2 regions of the Colwellia sp. RE-S-Sl-9 genome follow, and region 2 is predicted to be linked to the other one. Evidence: predicted binding sites of a transcription regulator. Region 2 holds the regulator's gene; the other holds the start of a gene.
The links. Region 2 encodes NrdR, which represses ribonucleotide reductase genes. Its sites were predicted from a motif close to AAACACNANATNTNGTGTTT; they were not measured.

Region 1 (16,084 bases), 2.0 Mb from region 2:
AGTTGTTTATCATGATGGTGGTTTATCGTGTGCTTGGAGATGGCAACTTAAATTATCAGGTTCAAGATTAGCTAAAATAAATCCCATTCCTATGGCATTAAATCAGATAACCGAAATAGAAGGTGACTCTGATCATTGGCAAAATCTATACACTATATTAACAGAGCTTTTTATTAATGCATTAGACCATGGTGTTTTGGAGCTAGGATCTGATTTGAAAAGTACTGCGGAAGGGTTCGTGTTATATTTTAATGAACGTGAAACTCGCTTGGCTAAATTAAATACGGGATTTGTTGATATAAAATTAAGTTATTACCCTATTGATGACGGAGGGCGAATTAAAATTTATATCAGTGATAGTGGAAAAGGTTTTGATATTAATAAGCAAAATAGAGATCAAGAAATAAATACGCGACTTTATGGGCGAGGTATCATGATGCTAGAGCAATTATGTGAATCTTTAGTTTATAAAAATAATGGAAGTATAGTTGAGGCGTCTTATGCTTGGACTGCTTAGATGATTCTTCATTTTTTAAATTATCTATTTTTCAATGAATGGAAAAACAGGTTTTATAAAACACTTTATGTATTAAGGGGATAAGGATTGAATAATCGCGATATAGATAGGTGTAAAATGCAATTGCCCGGTATTGATTATGAAATTGGTGTAGGTAATGTGTTAGGTGATGATGAGATATATAAAGAAATTATACTCATGTTTTATGAAGATCATGCTCAAGACGATGACAATATTCAAAAAGCGATATTAGGGGATGATCCTGATAACTGTAAACGTTTAGTGCATACTTTAAAAGGAGTGGCTTGTTCTATTGGGGCTATGACGTTATTTGAACAAGTAAAGTTATTAGATATTGCGATTAATGAGAGAAGAGATAGTGACTATCAGGGGCTATTAGACGCTTTAAAACCGGAGTTTACTAAAGTAATGGAGGGAATAGAGCTAGTATTATTAAATAAAAGCTGATGAGTAAAATTTGAAGTTATTAAGTCGAATTTACCACTGCCGGTGTAAGTTAATTGCTTTAAATTAAAGTGATATCAATATCACTTTTGGGTTTACAACAACATGGCAGAATTTCGTTTTGTCCAACGTAGGCTAAAGGCTCACCTTTAAAGTAATTTATCTCGCCACAGTTTAAGGTTATACGACAAGCACCACAATACCCATCTCTACAATGATAATGTATTTCATAGTGTTCACCCTCTAAAAATTCTAGCAGTGTTTTTTCTGAATCTTTATAGAGAACAGTTGTGCCTTCAATTGAAATTTTTATAGGGTTATCTGCTGAGGTCGAAGGAGGACTAGCATTAGCATCTTTCATTTTGTAAACACCTATAAATCAGCATGCTAATGCTTTGTTCAATATTAATAAAATTATAAATCGAAGTCGTCGAAATCATCAGAAGATACAGACGAATCCACTTGTCCCACAAGGTAGCTAGATATTTCAGTTTCTTGTGGCGCTACTTGAACATTATCGCTTGATAAATAGGCGTTTATCCATGGAAGCGGGTTTGTTTTTATATCAAAAGGCGCATCTAAGCCTATAGCTGTCATTCTTTGATTACTGATATATTCAATATATTGTTTTAAAATTTCAGCATTTACACCAATCATTGAACCATCTTTAAAAAGGTACTCTGCCCACTCTTTTTCTTGATCAACAACATCTAAGAAAACTTGACGACCTTGATCTTTCAATGTTTTACAGATTTCTTGCATTTCAGGATCATCTTGCCCATTACTCCATAAATTGAGAATGGTTTGTGTGCCTGTTAAATGTAAAGCCTCATCACGAGCAATTAACTTAATAATTTTAGCGTTACCTTCTAACAGCTCACGCTCTGCAAAGGCAAAAGAACAAGCAAAACTTACATAAAAACGAATAGCTTCTAAGGCGTTAACAGAACATATAGCAAGGTATAAGCGTTCCTTTAATTTACGCATTGATACTTCAATGGTTTCACCATTAACTTCGTAACTACCTTCTCCTTGAGATTGTAGTAATTGAGTTGTTAGTATTACGTCATCAAAGTATTTAGCTATACTTGCTGCTCTTTTTAAAATAGCGGGGTTGACGACAATATCATCGAATACTTCGCTAGGGTCTGAGAATAAATTTCTTAAAATATGGGTATAAGAACGAGAGTGAATGGTTTCACTAAACGCCCATGTTTCAACCCAGGTTTCAAGTTCAGGCAATGATACTAAAGGAAGTAATACTGCATTAACTGAACGAGCAGCCATGCTATCAAGTAATGTTTGGTACTTGAGATTTGAAATAAAAATGTGTTTTTCTGAATCCGTAAGACTCTGCCAATCTGAACGATCTTTAGAAACATCTACTTCTTCAGGTCGCCAAAAAAATGATAATTGTTTTTCTATTAATCGTTCGAAATTTACAAACTTCTGTTGATCGTAACGGCTTACATTAACACTTTGTCCGAAAAACATAGGCTCTAATAAAGCATTATTAGCCGACTGATTAAACGTTGTATACGTCATTTATTTTCCCTGAAAATATCAAACATAAGTTTGATATAAATATTTTACTAATACAGATTGTTATTATTATATTAATTACAATGTTTGATTAAATGAATACTTACAGTATTTAGATTTTACAGGCGCCGCCGGCACAGTCATCGTCTTCAACTTCTACCTGACTGTCGTCAGCACCATCTCTAGTATTGTGATAATACATTGTTTTTATACCTAACTTATAAGCCGTTAATATGTCTTTCAACACTTGTTTAATAGGTACTTTTCTACCTTCAAAACGTGACGGATCATAGTTAGTATTAGCTGAGATGGTTTGATCGATAAATTTCTGCATAATACCGACTAGCTCTAAATAACCTTGGTTACTTGGAATATTCCAAAGTAATTCATAGTTATCTTTTAAATTAGCGTAATCAGGTACAACTTGTTTTAATATGCCATCTTTACTTGCTTTAACACTTATAAGACCACGAGGTGGTTCGATACCATTGGTTGCATTAGATATTTGTGATGATGTTTCTGAAGGCATTAATGCCGAAACTGTAGAGTTTCTTACACCAAATTCCATAATATCAGCACGTAAACTATCCCAGTCTAAGTGGAGTGGTTCGCTAACAATTTTATCAATCTCTTTTTTGTAAGTATCTATAGGTAAGATACCTTTTGATAATCGAGTTTCATTGAATTTAGGACAAGCACCCATTTCTTTAGCTAGGTTGTTACTGGCTTTTAATAAATAATACTGTATTGCTTCAAATGTTTTATGAGTGAGGTTATTTGCACTTCCATTCGAATAATACAAGCCATTTTTAGCTAAATAATAAGCGTAGTTAATAACACCAATACCTAATGTACGTCTACCAACCGTCGCATTTTTAGCAGCCGGCATTGGGTAGTCTTGATAATCTAGTAAACTATCTAGAGCACGAACAGCTAAGTCAGCTAAATGGTCAAGCTCATCTAAGCTTTCAATAGCACCTAAGTTAAAGGCTGAAAGTGTACATAAAGCAATTTCACCATTAGGATCATTAATGTCGTTCATTGGCTTGGTTGGTAGTGCTATTTCTAAACACAGGTTACTTTGCCTAATAGGTGCTTGTTTTGGATCAAATGGACTATGCGTATTACAGTGATCTACGTTTTGCAAATAGATACGACCTGTACTTGCACGCTCTTGTGCAAACAAGGTAAATAACTCAATCGCTTTTATACATTTTTTACGAATGGATGGATCAGCTTCATATTTTGTATATAAGGCTTCAAACTCGTCTTGATCTTCAAAAAACGCATCATATAAACCGGGTACATCGCTTGGACTAAATAAGGTAATAGACTCACCTTTAATTAAGCGTTGATACATTACTTTATTAAACTGAACACCGTAATCTAAATGACGAACACGGTTTTCTTCAACACCACGGTTATTTTTTAAAACCAGTAAACTTTCAACTTCTAAGTGCCACAATGGGTAGAATAAGGTAGCAGCGCCGCCGCGAACACCACCTTGAGAACAACTTTTAACGGCTGTTTGAAAGTGTTTGAAAAATGGAATACAACCGGTGTGAAACGCTTCACCATTTCTAATTGAGCTACCTAAAGCTCTAATACGACCTGCATTAATACCAATACCTGCACGTTGTGAAACGTATTTCACAATTGAGCTAGATGCCGCATTAATCGAATCTAAACTATCGCCACACTCAATAAGTACACAAGAAGAGAATTGACGAGTAGGAGTTCTTACACCTGCCATAATGGGCGTAGGTAAAGAAATTTTAAAGGTAGATATAGCGTTGTAAAAACCTTCAACATATTTTAAACGTGTTTCTTTTGGATATTTTGCAAATAAACACGCAGCAACAAGTATGTATAAGAACTGGGCACTTTCGTAAATTTCACCACTTACACGGTTTTGAACAAGGTATTTACCTTCTAACTGTTTTACAGCCGCGTAGCTAAAATTTAAGTCTCGGCGATGGTCTAAAAACTGCTCCATTGCTTCAAATTCATCTTGCGTGTAATCCGTTATTAAGTGTTGGTCATATTTACCAGATGCAACTAAAGAAATTACATGTTCATATAACTTAGGCGGTTCGAATTTACCGTATGCTTTTTTTCGTAGATGAAAAATAGCTAAACGAGCAGACAAAAACTGATAGTCAGGTGTTTCTTCTGATATTAAATCAGCGGCTGATTTAATAATGGTTTCATGAATATCTGCTGTTTTAATTCCATCATAAAATTGTATATGTGATTTTAATTCAACTTGAGATACGGAAACATTATTTAATCCCTCCGCGGCCCAATCAATAACTTGATGGATTTTTTCTAAATCAATGGGTTCTTTTTTGCCGTTACGCTTAGTAACAAAAAGGTTGTTATTCATGAAAGACCTGTAATTAATTTATAGTTCTGCTTGTTCGTATGTGAACATTTATAATAATTAAACCCCACCTAGTGCTTGTGGATAATAAATACACTACATGTTGGGGTTTTATAAAAACTGATCACAAGATAGTGAGGTTTTAGGGCTATTGCAAGTGTTAAAATTTAATGTATTTAAGGTCATGCTCTACTATAAAAATTCAGTTAGTAACAACTAACTTAGTAAGGCGTTTTATTTTTGATTTATGAGAAACGCAATGCTTTTTTTAGGTTAATTATTTTCTGTTATTTATTTTAAATAAATAACAGGTGTACATAAAATGTACGTTTGTTTTTTAGTCGTTAATGTTTGAATTTTCATCAAATAAATTACAAATTGAACACTTGTTTATTTTATCGTCGCCATTATGTCTAGTGGGTTTAAAGTCATAGCGTCAGCTTGCCACTGTTCACATTCATTAATATCTAAAATATATCCCCATTGCGCTATTATTGTGTACATGTTTGCGCTATTGCCAGCCTCAATATCTCTAAGGGCATCGCCAACATATATGCATTTTTTGGGATCGCTATTCATTTGTTCGCATGCAAATAAAATAGGAGCAGGGTGTGGTTTACGCTGAGGCAGGGTATCTCCAGCTATTAATGTTTTACATTGATCGAATTGCGGAAATTTGGGCACTAAAATTTTAGATAAGTATTCAGGTTTGTTCGTTACAATTCCCCAAGGAATATTCATTTCATTCAATGAGAATAATAATTTTTCTATATTAGGGTATAACTTAGTATGAACAGCAATATTTTGTTCATAGTAATTTAAAAATTCAATGCGCAGCGCATTAAAATTAAATTCCGAAAGTCGTTCTCCAAACCCTAACTCTAATAAACCCTTCGCACCGTCAGAGGCAATTGGTCTGTACTTTTCTCTGTCGACAGGCTCAAGACCTTTATTTTTTAATACATAATTTAATGCTTCGCCTAGATCATTTGCGGTATCTAATAAAGTACCATCTAAATCGAATAATACTGCAGTATGCTTATTCATTCTTTTTCCTATGCTTGTTTTTGGAAACATAAAATATAGTTAACATCTAATTTTGATGTTAATTTATGATTTTCTGTTAATGGGTTGTAGTGAATTCCTACTGCATCAATACATTTTAAATTTTGATCTTCAGCCCATGAAATTAAGGTTGAGGGTTTGATAAACGAATCGTGGTTATGGGTACCATTAGGAACAAGTTTAAGTACTTTTTCTGCAGCGACTATGGCTAACAAATAAGACATGATGGTTTTATTTAAGGTGGAGAAAAACACAAAACCATTAGGTTTCACCATATCAGCACATGCAGAAATGATTGAAGAAGGGTCTGGAACATGCTCAAGCATTTCCATACAAGTTACAATGTCAAAGGCTTCAGGGCTTTGTTTGGCTTTCTCCTCTGCTGTTATTTTTTCATAATCTAACTTAACGTTAGATTCTAATGCATGAAGCTTTGCTATATTTAGAGGTTCTTCTCCCATATCAATACCCGTAACATTAGCGCCTAACTTGGCTAAGCTTTCGCTCAGTATGCCTCCGCCACATCCTACATCTAGTATGTTTTTATCAAAGAGATTATGTACATGTTGAATAATAAACTGACAACGAAGTGGGTTGATTTGATGGAGTGGTTTAAAATCACCAGTAAGATCCCACCATTGACTGGCGACTTTTTCGAATTTTTCAATTTCATCAAAATTTACGTTAATGTTTTTAGACATTTTATAGACTCATTGCAGAATGTTTTCATTGTTAATGATTCTAAATGAAAATGTGATTCAAACCTAGTAGCTTAAAAGTATATCCAGAGTAAAATTTAGCTTTTATTCTTCATTTGTAGTTATTTTTAGGTGAATTAAATTAATGGTTTAAAAAGTAGTCAAATCATCCTGTTTTTTACTGTTGTTCAAATATTAAACGTTTTGATGTTTTCTGTTTTAATTAATTAAAACAAGGCTTTATAAGTATTCATTCGATAAAAGTATATGAATATAATCGAGAGCCATAAAGCAGTATTGTCTTGTGAAATTTTATGTTAGTATGCCGTGTTAATTATAACTATAATTTCGAAAATTCTGATTTTGTTCTAAGTTAAGGGATACCATCGATTTATGACCGATCTGGCTAACAATATTTCTCCAATAAATATTGAAGATGAATTAAAAAACTCCTATTTAGATTACGCGATGAGCGTAATAGTAGGGCGAGCATTACCTGATGTTCGTGATGGATTAAAACCAGTGCATCGTCGCGTTTTATTCGCTATGAATGTACTAGGTAATGACTTCAATAAACCTTATAAAAAATCAGCACGTGTTGTTGGTGATGTTATCGGTAAATATCACCCGCATGGTGATACTGCTGTATACGATACTATTGTTCGTATGGCGCAGCCGTTTTCTTTAAGGTACATGTTGGTTGATGGGCAAGGTAACTTCGGTTCAGTCGATGGTGACTCCGCTGCTGCTATGCGTTACACCGAAATTAGAATGGCAAAAATTGCACATTCTATTTTGGCCGATTTAGATAAAGAAACGGTTGATTTTGTTCCTAACTATGATGGAACTGAGCATATTCCTGCTGTAATGCCTACACGCATACCTAATTTATTGGTTAACGGTACTTCAGGTATTGCTGTTGGTATGGCAACAAATATTCCACCGCATAACTTAACGGAAGTGATTAATGCTTGTTTGGCGCTTATAGAAAATAGTGAGCTGTCAATTGAAGAGTTAATTGAACATATTCCGGGTCCTGATTTTCCTACTGCGGCTATTATTAGCGGCCGTGCAGGTATTCAAGAAGCTTATAGAACAGGCCGTGGTAAAATTAAGATCCGCGCTCGTGCTTCTATAGAAGTTGATGACAATTCAGGTAAAGAAACTATTGTTGTTCATGAGCTACCTTACCAAGTTAACAAAGCACGCTTAATTGAAAAAATGGCTGAGCTTGTTAAAGAAAAACGTTTAGAAGGTATTTCTGCCTTACGTGATGAGTCTGATAAAGACGGTATGCGTATGGTTATTGAAGTAAAACGTGGTGAAGTAGGCGAAGTTGTATTAAACAATCTTTACAAATTAACTCAAATGCAAGTGTCGTTTGGTTTAAATATGGTGGCTTTAACAAATGGCCAACCTAAGTTGTTTAATCTGAAAGAAATGCTTGAAGCATTTATATTACATCGTCGTGAAGTTGTAACTCGTCGTACAATATTTGAACTTCGTAAAGCTCGTGAAAGAGCACATCTTCTTGAAGGTCTATCAATCGCATTAGCGAATATAGATCCGATCATTCAATTGATCAAAACTTCTCCAACACCAAGTGAAGCTAAAGAAAAGCTTACTTCTCAAGGTTGGGAGTTAGGTAATGTTGCTGAAATGCTTTCAGCAGCCGGTTACGATGCTGCTCGACCTGAATGGGTAGAGCCAGAATTTGGTATTCGAGACAATAAATATTACTTAACAGCACAACAAGCTCAAGCAATATTAGACTTACGTTTACATAAATTAACGGGTCTAGAGCATGAGAAAATATTAAACGAATACAAAGAGCTTCTTGATCTTATTGCTGAGTTGTTACACATATTAGCGACTCCTGCGCGTTTAATGGAAGTTATTCGTGAAGAACTTGAAGACATTCGTACTGAATTCGGTGATGAACGTAGAACAGAAATTAGCTCTGCGTCCCATGATTTATCGATGGAAGATTTAATTTGTGAAGAAGATGTGGTTGTTACACTTTCTCATGAAGGTTACGTTAAATATCAAGTTCTAGCCGATTACGATGCTCAGCGTCGAGGCGGTAAAGGTAAAGCTGCAACTAAAATGAAAGAAGAAGACTTTATTGAAAGACTTCTTGTCGCGAATACTCACGATACTATTCTTTGTTTCTCTGATAGAGGAAGAATGTATTGGCTTAAAGTTTTCCAATTACCTCTAGCAAGTAGAACAGCGAGAGGGCGTCCAATTGTTAATATTCTTCCATTAGAAGCTGATGAAAGAATTACGGCTATTCTACCAGTACGTGAATACGAAGAAGATAAATTTATCTTTATGGCTACAGCCTCTGGTACTGTTAAGAAAACTCGCTTAACTGAGTACTCTCGTCCAAGAGCAAATGGTATTATTGCGATTAATTTACGTGAAGACGATACGCTAATTGGTGTAGATATCACTGAAGGTGATAACGACATTATGCTGTTTTCTGATGCAGGTAAAGTTGTACGCTTTACTGAAGGTAAGAAAAACCCTGATGATGCTAACTTTGTTGTGAAACCTGTAGGTCGTAACGCAACAGGTGTTCGTGGTATGAAGTTAGAAAACGACGAAAAAGTTGTGTCTCTTATCGTTCCTCATAATGATGGACCTATATTAACCATTACTGAAAATGGTTTTGGTAAGCGTACTTCATTAGAAGAATACCCTGCGAAGAGTCGTGCTACTAAAGGTGTTGTTTCTATTAAAGTCAGTGAGCGTAATGGTAAAGTTGTTGGTGCTGTTCAGGTAGAAGAACAAGACGAAATCATGTTGATCACCGATAATGGAACATTAGTACGAACTCGTGTAAACGAAGTGAGTGTTATCGGACGAAATACACAAGGTGTTCGTATAATCCGTACTTCTGAAACGGAATTAGTTGTTGCTCTTCAACGTATTGATGAAATTCAATCAGATGATGCCGATGAAGATAACGATGGAAGTGGTGTAGATGAGTCATCATCACCAGAAGTCAATGCTGAAACACCTGCAGAGTCAACTCCTAGTGAGTCATCCGACGAAGCTGGTGAAGATATAGAATAGCAACGGCCACACAATAAAAATAAAAGGGCGGTTTAACCGCTCTTTTTTATGTTTAAGTTGGTATTAATAAATAATACCAATCGCAATAACCCATTGAGCATTTATACTCGTTTAAATGGCCAATTACATCATTATTTATTTAATAATTAGAACACTGCTTATTAAAATAAATGCCTCGCCTACAGGACGTAGGTGCTTAGGTTCAGTTTGGAACGATGAACCTGTGTATTTGACCATTTATTCTTTGTATAAAAATAGGTTAATTCATTAATGCGTTTGGTATAAAAGTGAATAAGTCAGTTTGATTTGCTTCTAAGTAAATTAGCATGCTTATTAATATAACAAAATTTCAAAAGGTTAATTTAAAAATGTCTGGTGTTTATAATTTTTGTGCTGGCCCTGCAATGTTACCCGTTGATGTAATGAAAAAAGCGCAGCAAGAGTTTATTAATTGGGAAAATATGGGGAGTTCTATAATGGAATTGAGTCATAGAAGCCCTGAGTTTATGGCTGTAGCAGCCAATGCAGAAGCAACACTTCGTACATTAATGGATATTCCTAAGAATTATAAAGTGCTGTTTTGTCATGGCGGTGGCAGAGGGCAATTCTCTGCAGTTCCTCTAAATTTATTACCTGAAGGTAAGAAAGCTGATTATATTGTATCGGGTTCTTGGTCCAAAGCAGCAGCAGCAGAAGCGGCTAATTTTGGTGAAGTGAATGTTATTGATATAACGCGTGAAACTGAAAGCTCAAAATCTATTATCCCTTTAAATGAATGGCCTTTATCGGCTGATGCTGCTTATGTACATTACTGTCCAAATGAAACGGTTGATGGCTTAGAAATTTTTGAGTTACCAGAAACAAATGGTATTCCCTTAGTTGCTGATTTATCGTCAACCATCCTTTCAAGAAAATTTGATGTTTCAAAGTTTGGGCTTATCTATGCCGGCGCTCAAAAAAATATTGGACCATCGGGTTTAACTATAGTTATTGTGAGAGACGATCTTATTGGTCATGCTGCTAAAGCAACTCCTTGTATCATGAATTATAAAACATTAGCTGATAACGACTCTATGTATAATACGCCTCCTAGTTATGCATGGTATTTAGCTGGACTTGTTTTTGATTGGTTAGCTGATCTAGGTGGTGTTGAAGCAATTGAAAAAGTTAATGCTAAAAAAGCTCAACTTCTTTACAGCTATATTGATGACAGTCGTTTTTATAAAAATAACATAGCAAAAGAATTTCGTAGTTTAATGAATATACCATTCTGGTTAGTTAATGAAGAATTAAATAAATCGTTTTTAGCTGAAGCAGCAAATGAAGGGCTTACAGCGCTTAAAGGCCATCGTATTGTCGGTGGTATGCGAGCAAGTATATACAATGCAATGCCTTATGAAGGTGTAGAAGCATTAGTCGCGTTTATGAAAAAATTTGAACAGGAGAATGGATAAAATGGAACAGTTAACATTAAATCCTATTAAAAAAATTAATGGTGAAATTTTTTTACCGGGTTCAAAGAGCTTATCGAATCGCGCATTGTTAATCGCCGCGTTAGCTAATGGTGTTACTAAAATTACTAACTTACTTGTTAGTGAAGACATTGAACATATGCTTAATGCTTTAGCAACGCTTGGTGTAAAGTATACTTTAAGTGATTGCGGTACTGAGTGTACAGTGGTAGGAAATAACGGTTTTTTTAATACGGATAAACCTTTAGAACTCTACTTAGGAAATGCTGGTACAGCTATGCGCCCTTTATGTGCAGCATTGGCTGCTAGTGAAGGTGAATTCGTATTAACAGGTGAACCAAGAATGAAAGAGCGACCTATTGGTCACTTGGTTGACGCACTAGCACAACTTGATGCTGATATTGAATATCTGGAAAATAAAGACTATCCGCCAGTAAAAATAACCGGTAAAGCGTTAACTGGTAATACTGTTACTATTGATGGTTCAATTTCTAGCCAGTTTTTAACCGCTATACTTATGATTGCTCCCTTGTTAAAAACCAATACTAATATAGAGATTAAAGGTGAATTAGTCTCAAAACCGTATATTGATATTACTCTTGATATTATGTCTAGGTTTGGCATTAAAGTGCAAAACAATGACTATCAATCATTTACTGTACAAGGTAATCAATCTTACCAGTCCGTTGATCGTTACATGGTTGAAGGTGATGCTTCTTCAGCGTCATACTTTTTAGCTGCCGGTGCAATTAAAGGTGGTGAAATTACGGTGCACGGTGTTGGTAAATTAAGTGTGCAGGGCGACAAGCACTTTGCTGATGTACTTGAGAAAATGGGGGCAGAGGTTAAGTGGAATGATGAGTCAATTACTGTTATAGGCAAACCGCTTATAGGTATTGATATGGACATGAATCACATACCTGATGCTGCTATGACTATAGCAACAACAGCACTTTTTGCTAAAGGTACGACAACGATTAGAAACATATATAACTGGCGCGTAAAAGAAACAGATCGATTAACGGCAATGGCAACTGAACTTAGAAAAGTAGGGGCAGAAGTGATCGAAGGCGAAGACTTTATCACAATAACACCACCAGCTTTATTAAAGCATGCTGAAATAGATACTTACAATGATCATCGCGTAGCTATGTGTTTCTCTCTAATAGCATTGAGTGATACGCCTGTAACGATTAATGATCCAAAATGTACAGCGAAAACGTTTCCAGACTATTTTGATAAGTTAGCACAAGTTTCTTGCTAAAAATCTTACAAAAAAAACTTTTACGCGATTTGATAGGTTAAATCCCGTATAATTTCGCCGATTTTCGATATTAGGAGAAAGATGTATGCAGCAAAACGTTCCAGTAATCACTATTGACGGACCTAGTGGCGCTGGTAAAGGTACTGTGGCTCGTATAGTTGCAGAAAAGCTTGGATGGCATTTACTTGACAGTGGTGCTATTTACCGCGTTTTGGCTTTAGCGACTCATTATCATCAAGTTGATGTTAATGAAGAAGAGCCATTAATACCAATGGCTGCTCATTTAGATGTTCAGTTTGAAATCAGTAGCGAAGGAGACAGTAAAATCGTTCTCGAAGGAGAAGATGTTACTGATACTATTCGTACTGAAGAAATAGGTAAATTAGCCTCTCAAGTGGCAGCATTTCCCAGAGTAAGGGAAGCCTTATTAAGAAGACAACGCGCATTTAAAGTGTCACCTGGCTTAGTTGCTGATGGTAGAGACATGGGAACAGTTGTTTTTTCAGATGCACCAATTAAAGTATTTTTAACAGCAAGCGCGGAAGAAAGAGCGCAACGTCGATTTAAACAGTTGAAAGAAAAGGGGCTTGATGTTAAAATCGGGCGCCTTTTGGATGACATACGTCAACGAGATGAGCGAGATCAGAATAGAGATGTCGCACCGTTGATCGCAGCTGAAGGGGCGTTAGTTATTGATTCTACGGATGTTTCTGTCGATGATGTTGTTGAAAAAATACTATCTTTTTCATCAAAAATACTATCATAACTTAAGAAAATATTATTTGAAGCCTAACTGTACGGATACGCTAGGCATTATTAACAACCCCATGAAACATGTATGTTGATTGGATTATAAGCTGAGTTCATAAAAACATTATGACTGAAAATTTTGCACAACTTTTTGAAGAAAGTTTAAAAGAAATCGAAACACGTCCTGGTTCAATCATTAAAGGGACTGTAGTAGCAATCAACAAAGACAACGTTTTAGTTGATGCTGGATTAAAATCTGAAAGCGTTATCTCAATCGACCAATTCAAAAACACTTCTGGTGAGCTTGAAATTAGTGTTGGTGATGAGATCGACGTAGCTTTAGATGCTACTGATGATGGTTTCGGTGAAACAATTCTTTCTCGTGAAAAAGCAAAACGTCACGAAGCATGGCAAGTGCTTGAAAAAGCATATGAAGAAAAAGAAACTGTTATCGGTGTTATCAACGGTAAAGTTAAAGGTGGTTTCACAGTTGAAGTTAGCAATATTCGTGCTTTCTTACCTGGTTCATTAGTAGATGTTCGCCCAATTCGCGACACTGCTCACCTTGAAGGTAAAGATTTAGAATTCAAAGTTATTAAGCTTGATCAAAAGCGTAATAACGTTGTTGTATCTCGTCGTGCTGTTATTGAATCTGAAAGTAGTGTTGAACGTGATGCATTATTAGAGTCATTAGCTGAAGGCTTAGAAGTTAAAGGTATCGTTAAAAACCTTACAGACTACGGTGCATTCGTAGATTTAGGTGGTATTGACGGTTTACTACACATTACAGATATGGCTTGGAAGCGTGTTAAACACCCTGGCGAAATCGTAAATGTTGGTGACGAAATTCAAGTTAAAGTACTTAAATTTGACCGTGAACGTACACGTGTTTCATTAGGTATGAAGCAGTTAGGCGAAGATCCATGGGTAGCTATTGCTAAGCGTTACCCTGAAGGTGCTAAACTTTCTGGTCGCGTAACTAACTTAACTGACTACGGTTGTTTTGTTGAAATACAAGAAGGCGTTGAAGGTTTAGTTCACGTTTCTGAAATGGATTGGACTAACAAAAACATTCACCCATCTAAAGTTGTTAACTTAGGTGATACTGTTGAAGTAATGGTATTAGAAATTGACGAAGAACGTCGTCGTATTTCTCTAGGTCTTAAGCAATGTATCCCGAACCCATGGGAAGAGTTTGCTAAGAACTTCAACAAAGGTGATAAAGTATCAGGTAAGATCAAGTCAATCACTGACTTTGGTATCTTTATTGGTCTTGACGGCGGAATTGATGGTTTAGTTCACTTATCTGATATTTCATGGGCTGGCGGTGAAGAAGCTGTTCGTGAATACAAGAAAGGTGATGAAATCTCAGCTGTTGTACTACAAGTAGACCCTGAGCGTGAGCGTATTTCTTTAGGCGTTAAGCAAACTGAAGACGATCCGTTTAACCAGTATCTGACAGACACCAAAAAAGGTGCTATTGTTAATGGTAAGGTTGTTGAAGTAGACGCTAAAGGCGCTAAAATTGAGTTAGCTGAAGGTGTTGAAGGTTATTTACGTGTTGCTGATATTTCACGTGAACGTATTGAAGACGCTACAACTGAATTATCTGTAGGTGATAGTGTTGAAACTAAGTTTGTTGGTGTAGATCGTAAGAACCGCACAATCAGCTTATCAATCAAAGCTAAAGACCAAGCAGATGAACGCGAAGCAATGGACTCTCTAAACCAAACTGAAGAAGATTCTGGTTTAAGTGCTATGGCTGAAGCGTTTAAAAACGCTAAAGTTTAATAGCTAACTAAGTAATAAAGGGAAGTGAAAGCTTTCCTTTATTTTGAATCCATTTACGCGTAAGTTAAATCATCACTGGAGGTTTAAATGACCAAATCTGAACTGATTGAAAAGTTAACTGATAAGTTAAGTCACTTGTCTGCTAAAGATGTAGAGCAATCAATTAAAGAAATTCTTGAAATGATGGCGCAAACTCTGTCTAAGGGTGACCGTATTGAAATTAGAGGTTTCGGTAGTTTTTCACTACATTATCGTGCTCCGCGTATTGGACGTAACCCTAAAACAGGTCAATCTGTAGAGCTTGAGGGTAAGTATGTACCTCACTTTAAGCCTGGTAAAGAGTTACGTGAAAGAGTTAATCTTTCTATTGCTTAAGTAGTTATAAGAGTTTATTAAGCTCTATGCTTTCAAATGAAATGGCATGCTATATAGCGTGCCATTTTTTTATATTACACTTTATTAAAATATAAGAGTTTATTGTGCGTTTATACTTAACGGTTATTTTATTTCTTATTTTTTTGGCTATAGCTTTCGTGTTTGGTAGCCAAAATGACCAAATGCTGACACTTAACTATTTAATTGCAAGAGTCGATATTTCGGTTGCTGCAACAGTGAGTCTTTTTACTATTATTGGTTTCATTCTAGGTTTATTATTTTGCCTATTATGGAAGTTAATCAATGTAGTTTCCCCTCGAAAATCATCAAAAAATAATTCTTAGGACTTTTATATGGAATGGCTTTTTTTATTGTTACCTGTAGCTGTAGCATATGGTTGGTTCATGAGAGGTAATAGCCTCAAACAAAATGTTTACACAGAAAAAGAAGAATTATCAAAAAAGTATTCTACAGGTCTAAATTATCTATTTTCAAATCAACAAGATAAAGCGATTGATTACTTACTTGAAGCATTAAAAGTTGAAGACGATTCAGTTGAAGCTCATTTTGCAATGGCAAACTTGTTTAGAAAACGCGGTGAGCTTGATCGCGCATTAAAAGTACATGAACATTTGGTTAAACAAAAACATCTTCCAACGAATGCGCAACAACAGGCGGTTT
Region 2 (16,084 bases):
TTTCAAAAAACAGTGCGCATATTGTGGCTTCTTCCGCTTGTGGTGTAGCAATGATTAATGAATTTTTACAACATTTAGATCCTAAAAAAGTGGATCAAACGTGTTTGTTAGATATACCTGCTGAGTCATTTATGACAAGCCTAAACGGCAGCATATAAGGAAATAATTATGATTGAAGTTAATGATTTACATAAATCTTTTTTAGGCGCTAAAAAGAAACAAGTCATCGCCTTAAACGGTTTGTCTTTTACCGCAAAAGATGGCGAAATTACTGGAATTTTAGGACCTAACGGAGCAGGAAAAACCACCTGTTTACGTACATTATATGGTTTATTAAAAGCGGATTCTGGCTCCGCTACTATTGATGGGATACAGGTTACCAAGTCACCTATTGAAGCTCGTGCTAAGTTAGGTATTTTTCCTGATAAATTTGGATTATATGAACGACTAACCGCTTACGAGCAAATAGATTATTTTGCAAGTATTCATGGTTTGCAAGGCGCAGTTAAACATCAAGCGATTGAAGACATTATTAAAGATCTTGAAATGGAAGAACTCGCACACCGTAAAACTCAGGGTTTTTCTCAAGGTCAGCGAATGAAAGTTACCCTAGCGCAAGCTTTAGTTCACCAACCACAAAACTTTGTTTTAGATGAGCCAACTCGTGGTTTAGATGTAATGAGTACTCGTGTTTTACGTAATCACTTAGCTAAGTTTAGAGACAAAGGTCACTGCATATTATTTTCGTCTCATGTTATGCAAGAAGTCGCTGCTTTATGTGATCGCGTCATTATTGTAGCTAACGGCAAACTAGCCGCACAAGGAACACCTACTGAGCTATGTGACTTAGCGGGCGAAGCATTATTAGAAGATGCCTTTGTTAAATTAATAGGATCTGACGAAGGGGTTGCCGCATGATTCAGTTTAAAGCGTTATTAATAAAAGAATTTAAAGAAGCCTTTCGCGATAAGCGTGCGCTTATGGTTGCCATGACCATGGCTATGCTCGCACCTGTTATGATTTTAGTATTGTCAAAAACCATGATCAAAGAAATGGTGGCAACGCCGCCTGTTTATTTAAATGTAACAGGCGAAAGTTTCGCACCTAAGTTAATTAAACAACTTAAGCAAAATAATATTTACCCATTAACCGACGCACCAGAAGATATCAAAAACCTTTGGACAGAGCGTAATATTGAACTCATTATTCCAGAAAATTTTGCTGAATATATGGAAGAAGGGCGGGTTATTACCATCAATTTACGTGCTGATTTTAGTGAAAAAGCATTGAATGCGCCTATCAGACGAATTAAAAATCAAATTAATCAATATGCACAAAGTATAGGTGCCAAGCGGTTAATTGTTAGAGGGATAGACCCACGTATTTTACGACCTATAAAAATTAACGATCAAGATACTGCACAGCCAAGCAGTAATGCTATGTTTATTTCTTTAATGTTGGGCTTGTATGTATTAATGGCTGCTTTTATGTCGGGCCTTTCCGTCGCTATTGACTCAAGTGCTGGCGAGAGAGAACGTAATGTACTTGAAATGCTACTTTGCCAACCGGTAAGCACCTTTAAAATAGTTGCCGCTAAGCTTTGTTGTGCCAGTACTATCTCTATAATTGGTGTTACGTTAACGTTAGTGCTCACGTCTTTTTCAGTCAGCTTTGTCGATTTAACTAAAATTGGCGCAACATTTAACCTCGACTTTATCATGGTGTTATTTTTAATTTTATTGTTATTACCGATTAGTTTCTTTGCTTCAGCTTTACAGCTATTTGTTTCCTTTCAGGCAAAGAGTTTTAAAGAAGCACAATCAACCGTCAGTATGATTATCATGTTACCCGCGATGATCCCTGTTGCTCTTATGTTTATTGATGATAAACCTCAATGGTTAGATTGGTTACCTGTTTCTGGGCAATCTTTATTAATGGACGATTTATTTAAAGGTATTCCGATTAACTGGGCAGCCTTTGCAGGTACAGCCTTAGTGACTATTGGATTAACCGCTGCACTAGTGATCATACTTTCGCTACGATTAAAATCTGAAAAAGTAGTTTTAGCGTTAAGTTAACGTCTTTTTTCCTGTATTGTGCTCAATCAAATAAGTCGTTATTTTTATAATATGTATTTGTTTTATGTATAAGTGAAATTAAATTCGTTGATTTAATTTTTATTCCGTATTATATTTTGTTTTATTGTGGTTTGTTGTTTTTTAGACGTTACTAGGATCTATAGGATATATTAGATTACTAAATCGACTAACATTTGTTTGTTTTAGCATGTACAAAATAGCTAGTTTCAGGCAAAATACTGCCCATAAATTTTATTGATTTTTTATTGAATTATACCCCACAGCCTACGTAGAGTTATTGGCTGACTACTTGAGGATTTTACATGCTTAAACGTGATATGAATATCGCAGATTTCGATGCTGAATTGTATGAAGCAATCACTAAAGAAACTGTTCGCCAAGAAGAGCACATCGAGCTTATCGCTTCAGAAAACTACTGTAGCCCTCGTGTACTTGAAGCTCAAGGTTCACAATTAACGAATAAATATGCTGAAGGTTACCCAGGTAAGCGTTATTACGGTGGTTGTGAATACGTAGATGTAGCTGAGCAATTAGCTATTGATCGCGCTAAAGAACTTTTTGGTGCAACATATGCTAACGTTCAACCACATGCTGGTTCACAAGCAAACGCTGCAGTATTCCAAGCATTAGTTACTCCAGGCGGTAAAGTATTAGGTATGAGCTTAGCTCATGGTGGTCATTTAACGCATGGTTCACACGTAAACTTTTCTGGTAAGTCGTATGAAGCTTTTCAATACGGTTTAGATCCAGAAACCGGTGATATTGATTACGTAGAATTAGAGCGTTTAGCGGTAGAACATAAACCAGAAATGATCATTGGTGGTTTCTCAGCATTTTCAGGTATTGTTGACTGGGCTCGCATGCGTAAAATTGCAGATAAAGTTGGCGCATATTTCTTCGTAGATATGGCTCACGTTGCAGGTTTAGTTGCTGCTGGTTTATACCCTAACCCAGTTCCACATGCTCATGTAGTTTCAACAACTACACATAAAACATTAGCTGGCCCACGTGGCGGTTTAATTGTTTCTGCGTGTGATGATGAAGACATCTATAAAAAATTAAACAGTGCTGTATTCCCAGGTGGCCAAGGTGGTCCTTTAATGCACGTTATTGCCGCAAAAGCAGTAGCATTTAAAGAAGCTTTACAGCCAGAATTTAAAACGTATCAGCAAGCTGTTTTAGATAACGCTAAAACTATGGTGTCAGTACTTCAAGATCGTGGTTATAAAGTTGTATCAAATAGCACTGAAAACCATTTATTGTTACTTGACCTTATTGATAAAGACATTACCGGTAAAGATGCCGATGCTGCATTAGGTAAAGCACATATCACCGTAAACAAAAACTCAGTACCAAATGATCCACGTTCACCGTTTGTAACTTCAGGTTTACGTTTAGGTACACCAGCAATTACACGTCGTGGTTTTGGTGTTGAAGAGACTAAAGAATTAACAAGCTGGATTTGTGATATTCTTGACGATATTACTAATGAAGCAACTATTACAGCGGTTCAAGGTAAAGTTAAAGAGCTTTGTTCTCGTTTCCCTGTTTACGGTTAATTTTTTAAACAGTAGTTTGAATTATTAATATCGAATAGAATGGCCGCATTAGCGGCCATTTTTATTTTATTAAATAAAATGGTTTAACATCAGTTATAGGATCACACCATGCATTGTCCTTTTTGCTCTGAAACAGAGACTAAAGTTATTGATTCAAGATTAGTCGCTGATGGACATCAAGTTAGAAGAAGACGTGAATGTTTAGCTTGTAGCGAACGATACACAACGTTTGAAATAGCTGAACTTGTTATGCCAAAAATCATTAAGCGAGATGGTTCAAGAGAACCGTTTAATGAAGACAAAATGCGTAATGGTTTAGTACGAGCATTAGAAAAAAGACCGGTAAGTGTTGAAAATGTTGAGCTTGCTATCAATAGAGTTAAATCGACATTACGCGCAACAGGCGAACGCGAAATTTCTAGCGAAATGCTAGGTAATACCATTATGGAACAGCTAAAATATTTAGATAAAGTGGCTTATGTTCGCTTTGCTTCGGTTTATCGTTCGTTTGAAGATATTAAAGAATTTGGTGAAGAAATTGCCCGTTTAGGTGATGAAAAAAGTAGCTAACCTGAGTTTATATTAAAGTTTATGACATCATTTTCAAAGCAAGATTATCAGTATATGCAGCGAGCATTATCGCTAGCTAAGCGTGCTCACTATACGACCTCGCCTAACCCCAGAGTGGGTTGTGTATTGGTAAAAAACAATGAAATTGTGGGCGAAGGTTATCATGTTAAAGCAGGCCTTGGGCATGCGGAAGTTAACGCACTTAAACAAGCGGGCAGTTTAGCTAAAGGTGCTACAGCTTATGTAACGCTTGAGCCTTGTAGCCATTATGGTCGAACGCCACCTTGCGCTGAAGGTTTAATTAAAGCAGGTGTTAAATATGTAATAGCTGCCATGGTAGATCCTAATCCTCAAGTGTCGGGGAATGGTCTTAAAATGCTTGAAAGCGCGGGTATTACTACGCAACATGGCTTATTAGAGCAAGAAGCAAAAGCGTTAAATGTTGGTTTTATTCAGCTAATGACCACTAAGCTGCCTTATGTTCGTTGTAAATTAGCGGCGAGTATTGATGGCAAAACAGCTATGGCAAGTGGTGAAAGTAAATGGATAACATCGCCTGAAGCGAGACAAAACGTACAGCGCTTACGTGCACAAAGTTGTGCGGTTATTTCCGGTGCTGATTCTGTATTATTTGATAATGCAAAAATGAATGTTCGCTGGAATGAGCTCGGCGAGCTTAAAAATACCTATAGTGAAAATACTTTACGACAACCCATTCGCGTTATTATCGACTCTCAAAATAGATTGTCGCCAGAATTAGATCTTTTTAAAACAGAATCTCCTGTAATTATATTTACTCATAACATTGAAAATAGCCATAAGTGGCCATATTTTGTAGAACATATAAGCGTTCCTTATGCGCAAGGTTTAACGTCAAACAAGTTAGATCTTAAAGCTGTTTTATCTATTTTAGGTGAACGTGGCTTTAATGATGTACTTATTGAATCTGGCGCTAAATTAACAGGGGCTTTTGTTGAGCAGAATTTAGTAGATGAACTTATTCTTTTTCAAGCGCCTAAATTGATGGGAGCAGACGGTAAAAGTTTACTTAACATGCCTAACATTGAAACATTATCGCAAGCGAAAAAACTAACGTTTTCAGATGTACGCATGGTTGGAAAAGATATACGTATAACAGCAAAAATAGCTAAAAATTAACTTAAATAATCAATTTAACGATACATAATTAACAAGAGTTATTCATGTTTACAGGAATTATAGAAGCCGTAGGCCAAATAGGTACTATTCAAATCAATGCTCAAGGTGCGCGTATTACGGTGTTAACCGGTCAGCTTGATATGCACGATGTAAAATTAGGTGACTCAATCGCCACTAATGGCATTTGTTTAACGGTTGTTGATTTTAGCACAAACAGCTTTAGTGCTGATGTTTCTAACGAAACCTTAGCGCGTACTGGCTTTGCTCATTATAAAAGTGGTCAAAAGGTTAACTTAGAAAAAGCTATGTTACCCACTACGCGTTTTGGTGGGCATATGGTTTCAGGGCATGTTGATGCTTTGTCTGAAATAGTAGCAGTTGAACATGATGGTAATAGCATTCATTATTGGGTATCAATGCCTAATGATTTAGCCGGATATGTTGCCGAGAAAGGTTCTGTAACTATTGACGGCACAAGCTTAACGGTAAATAGTTTATCGGATAATAAATTTAGATTAACTATCGTGCCGCATACTACTGAACAAACAATTATTAGCAGTTATCAAGTGGGCGCTAAAGTGAATTTAGAGGTTGATTTGATAGCACGGTATATCGAAAGATTGCTAACACACAAAACAGCTGAAAATAACCAACAATCAGGTGTTACGCATGAACTATTAGCACGCAATGGTTTTATCAAATAAAGAGGTAAATATGAAATTAAATACCCCACAAGAGATTATCGATGATATAGCTCAGGGTAAAATGGTTATTTTAATGGATGATGAAGACCGTGAAAATGAAGGCGACTTCATTATGGCTGCTGAAAAGGTAACACCTGAAGCAATCAACTTCATGGCCACTCATGGTCGTGGTTTGATCTGTATGCCTATGTCTGTAGAAAAGTGTAAACAGTTAAAGCTACCGTTAATGGTAGACAACAACAACGCACAATTTAGCACAAACTTTACTGTATCAATTGAAGCGGCTGAAGGTGTAACAACGGGTATCTCAGCAGCAGACAGAGCAAAAACAGTTTTAGCGGCAGTAGGACCGAATGCTAGCCATTTAAGTATTGTTCAACCAGGGCATATCTTTCCGTTAATGGCGAAAGATGGCGGCGTTTTAAATCGAGCTGGTCATACTGAAGCTGCTGTTGATTTAGCTCGATTAGCTGGCTTAGAACCTGCAGCAGTTATTGTGGAAGTATTAAATGAAGACGGCACTATGGCGCGTCGCCCAGACTTAGAAGTTATTGCTGAAAAGCACGGTATAAAAATGGGCACCATTGCAGACTTAATTGAATACCGTAATGCTAACGAAACTACAATAGAACGTGTAACTTCATGTAAATTACCTACAGCTTTTGGTGAGTTTGACTTAACTGTATTTAAAGATACGATTGACGGACAGGCACATTTTGCTTTAACAAAAGGTGAAATTAAAGCTGATGAGCCAACTTTAGTACGTGTACATCTTGAGAATACTTTTAGAGATTTATTATTTAGCGAGCGCGAAAGTGTTTCACAATGGCCAATGGCTGATGCGTTAAAAAGAATCGCTGATGAAGGTGGTGTTTTAGTATTGCTAGGTAAGCATGAATCAACAGAAACATTGATCGCGCAAGTTGAAAAATACGCAAAACAAGACGCTGGCGAACAGGTTAAAGAAGTTAAACGTCATGTGGGTTCACGTAATGTTGGGGTAGGTTCACAAATTTTATCTAATTTAGGCGTAAGTAAAATGCGTTTATTAAGCTCGCAAAGTAAATATCACTCTTTATCAGGCTTTGGTTTAGAAGTGGTTGAATATATTGCTGAGTAAGCTTAATAAGTATTAAGTGATGTAACTTAAAAACGCTACTGAGGTAGCGTTTTTTATTTGTCTCTGTGTAAATTAGAGCCTTCAACCATTCAACCATTCAACCATTCAACTATTTAGAAATGATCACGGTTATTCCTTACGGCACTTATAAACATTACCAGATAATGTTACGTTGGTTTGTTGGCTTCCGCCGCCAAATCCATCATCATAATGGCCTGTTTGACCAGCTCTTTGCGTTAAAATATAAATAGTGTCACCGCCAAGCATCATGGCTTTATTTTTTAGATCGTTACGTGCCCCTGTTTCTAAATCAGCATTAGAGGTAAAGGAGCCCGTAAAAAAATCGCCTTGGCTACCTGTAATATCTCCTAAAAATGCGCATTCTTGCCCAGGTTCATTATGGGTTAATCTTACGCTATTAGCTTCAGGGATTATGGCTGTTGAAGAACATGCCGCTAATGTTGTTACAAATATCATGGTGAATACAGCTTTCATTATTAGTTCCTATAAGTATTTTGATTCGATTATTTTATGATGTTCGTTAATTATTAATACTTACAAAGTGTTGTAATAATGTAAGTACAACTTACAAATCGCGATCAGTTTTTTACAATTTATGAAAATGGAGCTGTTTAACGTTTGAAAACATGACAGTAAATTCGTTGTGCATTGAAAATCTTCAGGTTAAGGTAACTATCTCTGACAACAGCCTCGAAAAAGGAATTATTTATGATCGATTTTAAAAATTCATCTGTATTTAAACTAAAGCGAATTGATAATGAAGATGCGAGAGAAGACTTTCATGCCTTTTTAATTAACGACGAAACGATTTTTGCCACGTTCAAAAGTATTAGAGATCAAGTGGTATTCACCAATAAACGTGTAATTTCAGCCAACGTGCAAGGTATTACAGGATCTAAAGTTGATTATACCTCTCTTCCTTACAGCAAAATTAATGCATTCTCTATTGAGACTTCAGGCACGTTAGATTTAGATTGCGAAATACAATTATATATCAGTGAATTAGGCCAAGTTAATTTCGAAATTAAAGGTAGTTTCGATATTGTTGGTTTTAATCGTTTAATTAGCCAATACGTTCTTGAATAACCTTTATACTCTATTCCTACCATAAAAAAAGCTTCAATATTGAAGCTTTTTTTATGAATTTTTATTTATTCACTTCTCATTTCTTATTTAATCCCGTTTTCCTTATTTCTATTAAGGTAAATATTATTGGTAATGTTTTTTTTCTATAGGTAATTGTTATTGGTATTACAATAAATCATAAATTGGTTGACACTTATTTTATTGTTGGTTAGTATTGCTTAGCTGGTAATATCTTTTGTAAAACTGAAGAACACTTAATATTAGAATTTTTAAAGTGTTTAGTGAGGCTAATAAATATACAGATGTGTTTTTTATTTAGCTTTTATGGTCAGTTAGGTTAGAGCGAGATTAGTATTTGTACTCAAACTTATTAAATCTGGATTTATAGCGGAATTTTACATGCACTCTTATCAATGGTGCTTCCCTATAAAGCTGATTCACAAAGCATTAGTGCAATGGGTTATTTATTCAGACATTAATCTGAGTTTTAAGTGAATTTTTCTTTTATAAAGAAAATATTACGTCCAACGTGGCGTTAGCGATTTTAGACTTAGACAAACAACACCAATATATTTAGGAGTTAGATATGACAAAACCTATCATAGGTTTCATCGGGCTTGGCCTAATGGGCGGCAACATGGTTGAAAATCTGCAAAAACGTGGTTTTCAAGTTAATGTAATGGATCTTAATAAAGATGCTGTTGCAACGGTAATTGCTCGTGGTAATGCCACTGAAGTTACTTCAGGTAAAGAATTAGCTGAGAAAAGCGACATTGTAATGCTTGCACTGACTACGTCGAAAGTAGTTGAAATGGTAGTTTACGGCGATAACGGCGTATTAGCGGGCATGTCAGAAGGTTCTGTATTAGTAGACTTTGGTACTTCTATTCCGGCTTCTACACGTAAAATTGGTGCAGACCTTGCGGCTAAAGGCGCAGGAATGATTGACGCGCCATTAGGGCGTACACCAGCTCACGCTAAAGATGGTTTACTTAACATTATGGCCGCTGGCGATATAGAAACTTTTAATAAAGTTAAACCGGTATTAGAGCAACAAGGCGAAAACGTATTTTATCTTGGTGCACTAGGTTCAGGTCATACAACTAAGTTAATTAACAACTTTATGGGAATGACAACCGTAGCAGCTATGTCGCAAGCCTTTGCTATAGCAGAACAAGCGGGGGTTGATCGCCAACAACTTTTTGAAATTATGTCGTCAGGCCCGTCGAGTTCACCTTTTATGCAATTTTGTAAAAACTACGCTGTTGATGGTGTAAGTGATCTAGGCTTCTCGATTGGTAATGCGAATAAAGATTTAGGCTATTTCCTTGAAATGGTCCGTGATTTAGGTACACGCTCTCAAATTGCTGAAGGTACCTCTGCAAACCTACAAGCAGCATGTGATGCTGATATGGGTAGAGGGAATGTTCCAGAGATTTTTGATTACTTCCTTAAACTAGAGAAGTGATCGGATAATGCCTGCTAGTTGTTATATTTTAGAACAACTAGCGGGCAATACTCAGTGATAAATTATAGTGCTCATTGGCCTCTTTTTGAGGCCTTTTTTTTGGAAGTTTAAAAACAGATTTTTAGCTTTGAAGGTAAGTTTTTGAGCACAAATACTAGGTGTTAGGTTAGTAAATAACTGATTTATCTAACCTTGTTTGGTTAACCTTCTGGTTTTAACGTTTATTTAATTAAGCTTTCTAAAGAGTATAAACCTCTTTTTTCACTATTTTTTCTTTTAACTTCTTCTAATGCTCTGGTTTCAACGGCATCAAATAAAGCATTAATTAAGCGATTGAAATGTTGATGCATGGCTAAGCGAGCTTTAGTCGCATTTTTTTCTTTCAATGCGTTATAAATGGCTGTGTGTTCAGTTAACGTAAGGTTGTTGTCTGTACTACAAACGCTTTTGTAATCGTCAATAATTTCATTTGTTGATTCTCGCAACGCCCATAAGTTGTTAACAGATAATATCATCGCACCATTACGTGTTGCGCCTGCAATAATGTTATGAAACATTTTGTCGGCTTCTTCAATGCTGTTCGCGTCTTTAGGGTTTTCCATCATAACCAGAGTTTTATGCAAAGCCTCTAATTCATCGTCAGTGATACCGGTTGCCGCTAAAGCTGCCACTTCACCTTCAACCAATGCTCTTGCTTGTGTTAATTCAAATGCACTGATGTTTTGATTTTTATGGTTTTGAGTTGCAGTTTGTAACACGTATACGCCTGAGCCAGTTTTAACTTCAACCTTCTCTCGCACTTCAAGTGCTATTATGGCTTCGCGAATAGTCGGTCTACTTACATCAAATCTTTCTGCAAGTTCCCGCTCAGGAGGAAGTCGACTTCCAGGTGTAAAATCACCTTTATCGATAGAAGCCTCTATATTCTCGACGATACGCCAAAATAATCGACGATTCTTCATTTTTCTTTCCCTTAATTTTTTAGCAATACTAAATACAGTGTTTATATAGTATCTATTTACAAAACCCATAGCAAAGACATTATATTTTTTCGATTTTAAATTATGTTTATGCTTTGGTATTAATGTGGTTTGTCTTTATTTAAATCTCTTTGGTAATAAAGTGTACAGTATTTTTAATTTAATTGGTATAACAAAATGGTTGACAATTGGTGTGGTGATTGGTTAGATTTAGCAGGCTGTTAAAATAACTAAAATTTTAAGAAAAAATTAAAAGCAATTAAAACTTAAAAATACAATCTGGGGGGATCACATGAGCAGGAACAAAAATAAGTTAAATAAAATAAGTTCAGCGTTAAAAGCAAGCCGTATAAATACAATAAATAAAGGTGCATTGTTTGGTGCAACTTTACTGAAACCTAGGTTAACTAATAGAGGAAAACTCTACTATTATCTAACTAATTAGAAATAAAGGAGTTCTATCTTGTTTTATTCAGTAGAACTCCATTTTTTCAGTAAACCTTTTCATTACTAGAAGCGTTACTGAAGAATTCATGCATTACTTATCCAACGAATCACGCCACTAAAGCGAAAATTAATTTGGATACTTGCTAAATTACAAGAGAGTTATTAATGAACAATCATAATAAAAAGCTAACGTTTACTCGTTTATGTGTTTTTATATTAACCACTTTACTTATTGCATCATGTGGGGCTGACAACACACAAAGTCGTAATGAAATATTAGTGAAAAATCAAAAAGAATATTTTGCTGCCGCTAAAGATTTAAAAGCAGGTGACACGGTTATACTTGCTAACGGTGTTTGGCAAGACTTTGAAATAGTGTTTAAAGCTATGGGCACTGAAAACTCTCCAGTAACTCTTAAAGCTGAAACTAAAGGGCAGGTTATTTTATCGGGGGCTTCTAACTTACGTTTAGCCGGTAAATATTTAGTTGTATCTGGCTTGGTATTTAAAAATGGTTTTACGCCAAGTAGTGAAGTGATTTCGTTTAGACGTAACAAAGAAGATCTTGCTTATTATTCTCGTGTAACGGAAGTGGTGATTGACAATTACAGTAACCCAGACCGATTTGAATCAGATTATTGGGTCGGTATTTATGGTCAATATAATCGTTTCGACCACAACCATTTAGTGGGTAAACGTAATAAAGGCGTTACGGTTGCTGTGCGTTTAACTACAGAAGAAAGCCAACAAAATCATCATAGAATAGATCATAACTATTTTGGCCCTCGTCCTATCTTTGGTTCAAACGGTGGCGAAACATTAAGAATTGGTACCAGTCATCATTCATTAACTCACTCATTTACTACGGTTGAGAATAACTACTTTGATCGTTGTAACGGCGAAGTTGAAATTATTTCAGTTAAATCGGGTAAAAATAGCATTCTTAATAACACCTTTTTTGAATCACGTGGCACGTTAACGCTTCGCCACGGAAATGGAAACATTATTAAAAACAACGTATTTTTTGGTAATGGTGTTGACCATACCGGCGGTATTAGAGTGATTAACCGTGACCAAGTTGTGCAAAATAATTATTTAGAAGGTTTAACTGGCTACCGTTTTGGTAGTGGTTTAACGGTAATGAATGGTGTGCCTAACTCAAGTATTAATCGTTATCATCAAGTGGTTAATGCACAAATAGCCAATAACACATTGATTAATGTTGACCATGTTCATTTAGCCGCAGGTAGTGATGCAGAGCGTACAGCTGTTCCTATCAAAAGTACCATTAAAAACAACCTGTTTGTTAATGAAAACAACAAAGCGCCATTTTCTGTATTTGACGATATTAGCGGTATTACTTTTACCGATAATATTTCTAATAAATTGAAAAATAATAAAATTACGTCAGGTATATCAGAAAAAAATGTTGTGTTAAAGCGAGCTGCTAACGGCTTGTTATACCCAAGTAATTATTCAGCTAGCTCTGCAGGGGTTTCGAAAGACTTGCAACCCACGCTAAAAGATCAAACTGGCCCTACGTGGTATAAAAAAACTGAACCTGAAGTTGCTTTTGGTACAGGTAAAATAACTACGGTTAAAGCGGGCGGTGAGTCGTTATATCAAGCCGTTGAGCAAGCTCAGTCAGGCGATACTTTAGTTTTAGAAAATGGCAGCTATAGCGTAGAAAAAATTATTAAACTCGATAAAACGCTTTCAATTAAAGCTAAAAATCAACATAAGGTGCTAGTAGATTTTAGTCGCTCAACGTTATTTGAAATTAATAATGGTGGCAGTTTAAGTATCGACGGTATTGTTGTTAGTGGTAAAAACAGTGCTGATTACTCGGGCAATACTTTTGTGAGAACGGCTAAATGGGGCATGTTTAAAAACTATCGCTTTGCCATGAAAAATAGCGTGATTAAAGATCTCGATATTAACCATTCATTTCACTTTTTTGATTCAGGTAGCAGAGCATTCGCTTTATCAATAGATGTTCAAAGTAATGTTTTTGAAAATATTACGGGTGACATTTTTAGATTAAATAAAGAAACCGATGATTTAGGTATTTATAACGCAGAATATTTAAATGTGAAGAACAACACCTTTAAAAATGTTGAAGGTACTTTGGTTAACTTATATCGCGGCGGTTCAGACGAAAGTACTTTTGGTCCACATATACTTTTCAAAAACAACATGATAACTAATGTAGGTAAGGGTAAACGCAACAAGTCGAAATCTGCACTGCAGTTACATGGGGTGCAAGTAACTAACCTTGAAGGTAATACCTTTATTGATAGCGCCTTAATTAATGTTGAGCATACCGTAGGGGAGCCTGTTACACATATAACAAATAACACTCTAAATAAAACAGCCGAACCTATTATCGTGGAATTACGAGTTAAAGGTCCACATACGGCAATTTTACAAGGCAATAAGGTACTTTAATGATGACAACACAATCCTTAACACAGAGGTATTCGATTACCTTATTAGCGGCTTTATTACCGAGTGGTGTAACTAAAGTTTTAATACGCTCTGTTTTAGTATTTGCGGCGTTATGTTTATCGTCAACGGCTGTATCAGCTAAATCGCATCCTACATTGGTGATTAATGCTGATGATGTTGTTGCAATGAAAGCTGCCATTCATCAACAAGGTAAATTTAAAGACGCTTACCTAGCGAATAAAGCATGGGTAGATCAACAATTACAGCAAGTGATTACCGTACCTGTACCAAAAGATGGTGGTGGTGGTTATACCCACGAACGTCATAAGAAAAACTACAAAGTTATGTACGATGCTGGCGTTATTTACCAATTAACAGGTGAAGCAAAATATGCTGACTATGTTCGCGATATGCTACTTGCTTACGCTGACTTGTATCCTACTTTACCTCCTCATCCTAAAAGAAAAATAGGCAAACAAAACCCGGGTAAACTATTTTGGCAAAGTTTAAATGAAGCCGTTTGGTTAGTGTATACCAGCCAAGCTTACGACCTTATTTTAGCTTCGCTGAACACCGCTGAAAAAAACACAATTGAAACCGGTTTATTTCGTCCTATCGTAAGATTTTTATCGGTAGAGTCGCCGGCTACTTTTAATAAAGTTCATAATCATGGTACTTGGACAACCGCTGCTGTAGGCATGACAGGTTATGTTTTAGGTGAGCAAGAATGGGTTGAACAAGCACTTTACGATTTAGAAAAATCAGGTAAAGGCGGCTTTATGAAACAACTTGATGAATTGTTTTCACCTCAAGGTTATTACAACGAAGGACCATATTATCAACGTTATGCCTTAATGCCTTTTGTTACTTTTGCAAAAGCAATTCAAACGAATGAACCTGAACGTAAAATATTCGAATATCGCGATGGTATTTTATTAAAAGCGATAGATACCACGATTCAGCTGAGCTACAACAAATTATTCTTTCCAATTAACGATGCGATAAAAAGTAAAGGCATCGACACTATCGAATTAGTGAATGGCGTAACTATCGCATACGGACTAACGAAAGATGCAGGTTTATTAGATATTGCCAAACAGCAAGATCAAATTGTTTTAACGGGCGATGGCTTAAAAGTCGCTAACGCGATAGATCAAGGTTTAGCAACACCTTATCAATTTAAATCTGTAGCTTTTGGCGACGGTAATAATGGTAAGCAAGGTGCTTTGGTTGTTATGCGCCAAAATGTGGAAGGCGAACAAGCGTTATTATTTAAACCTGCCGCTCAAGGTTTAGGACATGGTCATTTTGATAAATTAACTTGGCAGTTTTACGATCGCCAACAAGAAATCGTATCGGATTACGGTGCTGCTCGCTTCTTAAATGTTGAAGCCAAATTTGGTGGGCGTTACTTACCTGAAAACGACAGCTATGCAAAGCATACTATTGCTCATAACACGGTAGTGGTAGATCAAACATCGCACTTTAACAGCGATGTAACAGTGGGTAATGCTAATCATCCAGAGGTTATTTTCTTTGACGTGAACGATAAAGTAAAAATATCGTCAGCAAAAATTGATACCGCTTATGAAGGCGTTGAACTCAAACGTACTTTAGCGTTGATCAACTTACCTAAATTAAATCAGTCGTTAGTGGTTGATGTATTTGATGTAAGCAGTGATAAAGCGCACCAGTTAGATTTACCTGTACATTACAAAGGTCACTTAATTGAAACCAATTTTGAACTAGGCACCAAAACCGAAAGTATTTCCGCACTCGGTAAAAATAATGGTTATCAGCACATGTGGTTAAAAGCTCAGTCTTCACCCAAAGCGGGCTTAGCTAAAATCACTTGGTTGAATGAAGATAACGGACGTTTCTATACGCAAACTTCGTTAGTTGATGGTAAGTCAGAGATGTTATTTACCCAGTTAGGCGCTAACGATCCTAACTTTAATTTACGTAACGAAAATGCATTTATTGCTCGCGTAAATAATACTAAAAAACATAGTTTTGTCAGTGTATTTGAACCTCATGGTGAATATAACCCGTCAAAAGAATTCACTATAGATGCAACGAGCAAGCTCAAAACATTACAACACAAAAAAATTAACGGGTTAGATATTGTCGCTTTTAGTTTTGACAACCAAGTGAATTACATACTGGTTTTTAATAGCCAACAAGCAGATAGCGCAACACGTAATAAATTTTCTTATAACGGTAAATCTTTTGAATTTACTGGCCATTTTAAACTGTTCGAAATTAATAAGTAGTAGGAGCACCACATGAGTCAAAGTGAACATTTTACCCTAGGTAATGAAGCAGTAATTGAAGACATAGGCGGTGGTTTAAAGCGTCAAATGTTGGGCTATAACCACGAATTAATGGCGGTAAAAATTTGGTTTGAAAAAGGCGCTATAGGTT

Region 1: nrdA (class 1a ribonucleoside-diphosphate reductase subunit alpha) is a predicted target of NrdR. The motif match lies at 4,999-5,018, and genes of this name have one in related genera.

What each region holds. Positions count from the first base shown of each region.
Region 1 covers NZ_CP182631.1:276,504-292,587, forward strand. Annotated here, with positions in the region: gene ACM9HF_RS01170 (SpoIIE family protein phosphatase) at 1-517, shown strand, start outside; gene ACM9HF_RS01175 (Hpt domain-containing protein) at 605-985, shown strand; gene yfaE (class I ribonucleotide reductase maintenance protein YfaE) at 1,044-1,343, opposite strand; gene nrdB (class Ia ribonucleoside-diphosphate reductase subunit beta) at 1,397-2,527, opposite strand; gene nrdA (class 1a ribonucleoside-diphosphate reductase subunit alpha) at 2,637-4,910, opposite strand; gene ACM9HF_RS01195 (HAD-IA family hydrolase) at 5,298-5,954, opposite strand; gene ubiG (bifunctional 2-polyprenyl-6-hydroxyphenol methylase/3-demethylubiquinol 3-O-methyltransferase UbiG) at 5,963-6,673, opposite strand; gene gyrA (DNA topoisomerase (ATP-hydrolyzing) subunit A) at 7,064-9,751, shown strand; gene serC (3-phosphoserine/phosphohydroxythreonine transaminase) at 10,120-11,205, shown strand; gene aroA (3-phosphoshikimate 1-carboxyvinyltransferase) at 11,207-12,487, shown strand; gene cmk ((d)CMP kinase) at 12,573-13,253, shown strand; gene rpsA (30S ribosomal protein S1) at 13,364-15,028, shown strand; gene ihfB (integration host factor subunit beta) at 15,116-15,403, shown strand; gene ACM9HF_RS01235 (hypothetical protein) at 15,586-15,747, shown strand; gene lapB (lipopolysaccharide assembly protein LapB) at 15,757-16,084, shown strand, end outside.
Region 2 covers NZ_CP182631.1:2,233,965-2,250,048, reverse strand. Annotated here, with positions in the region: gene ACM9HF_RS09625 (alpha/beta fold hydrolase) at 1-158, shown strand, start outside; gene ACM9HF_RS09620 (ABC transporter ATP-binding protein) at 169-918, shown strand; gene ACM9HF_RS09615 (ABC transporter permease) at 915-2,078, shown strand; gene glyA (serine hydroxymethyltransferase) at 2,402-3,658, shown strand; gene nrdR (transcriptional regulator NrdR) at 3,767-4,228, shown strand; gene ribD (bifunctional diaminohydroxyphosphoribosylaminopyrimidine deaminase/5-amino-6-(5-phosphoribosylamino)uracil reductase RibD) at 4,250-5,386, shown strand; gene ACM9HF_RS09595 (riboflavin synthase) at 5,431-6,090, shown strand; gene ribBA (bifunctional 3,4-dihydroxy-2-butanone-4-phosphate synthase/GTP cyclohydrolase II) at 6,101-7,210, shown strand; gene ACM9HF_RS09585 (DUF4156 domain-containing protein) at 7,340-7,705, opposite strand; gene ACM9HF_RS09580 (PH domain-containing protein) at 7,940-8,317, shown strand; gene ACM9HF_RS09575 (NAD(P)-dependent oxidoreductase) at 8,904-9,785, shown strand; gene ACM9HF_RS09570 (FadR/GntR family transcriptional regulator) at 10,007-10,747, opposite strand; gene ACM9HF_RS09565 (chondroitinase-B domain-containing protein) at 11,378-13,660, shown strand; gene ACM9HF_RS09560 (heparinase II/III domain-containing protein) at 13,660-15,933, shown strand; gene ACM9HF_RS09555 (cupin domain-containing protein) at 15,946-16,084, shown strand, end outside.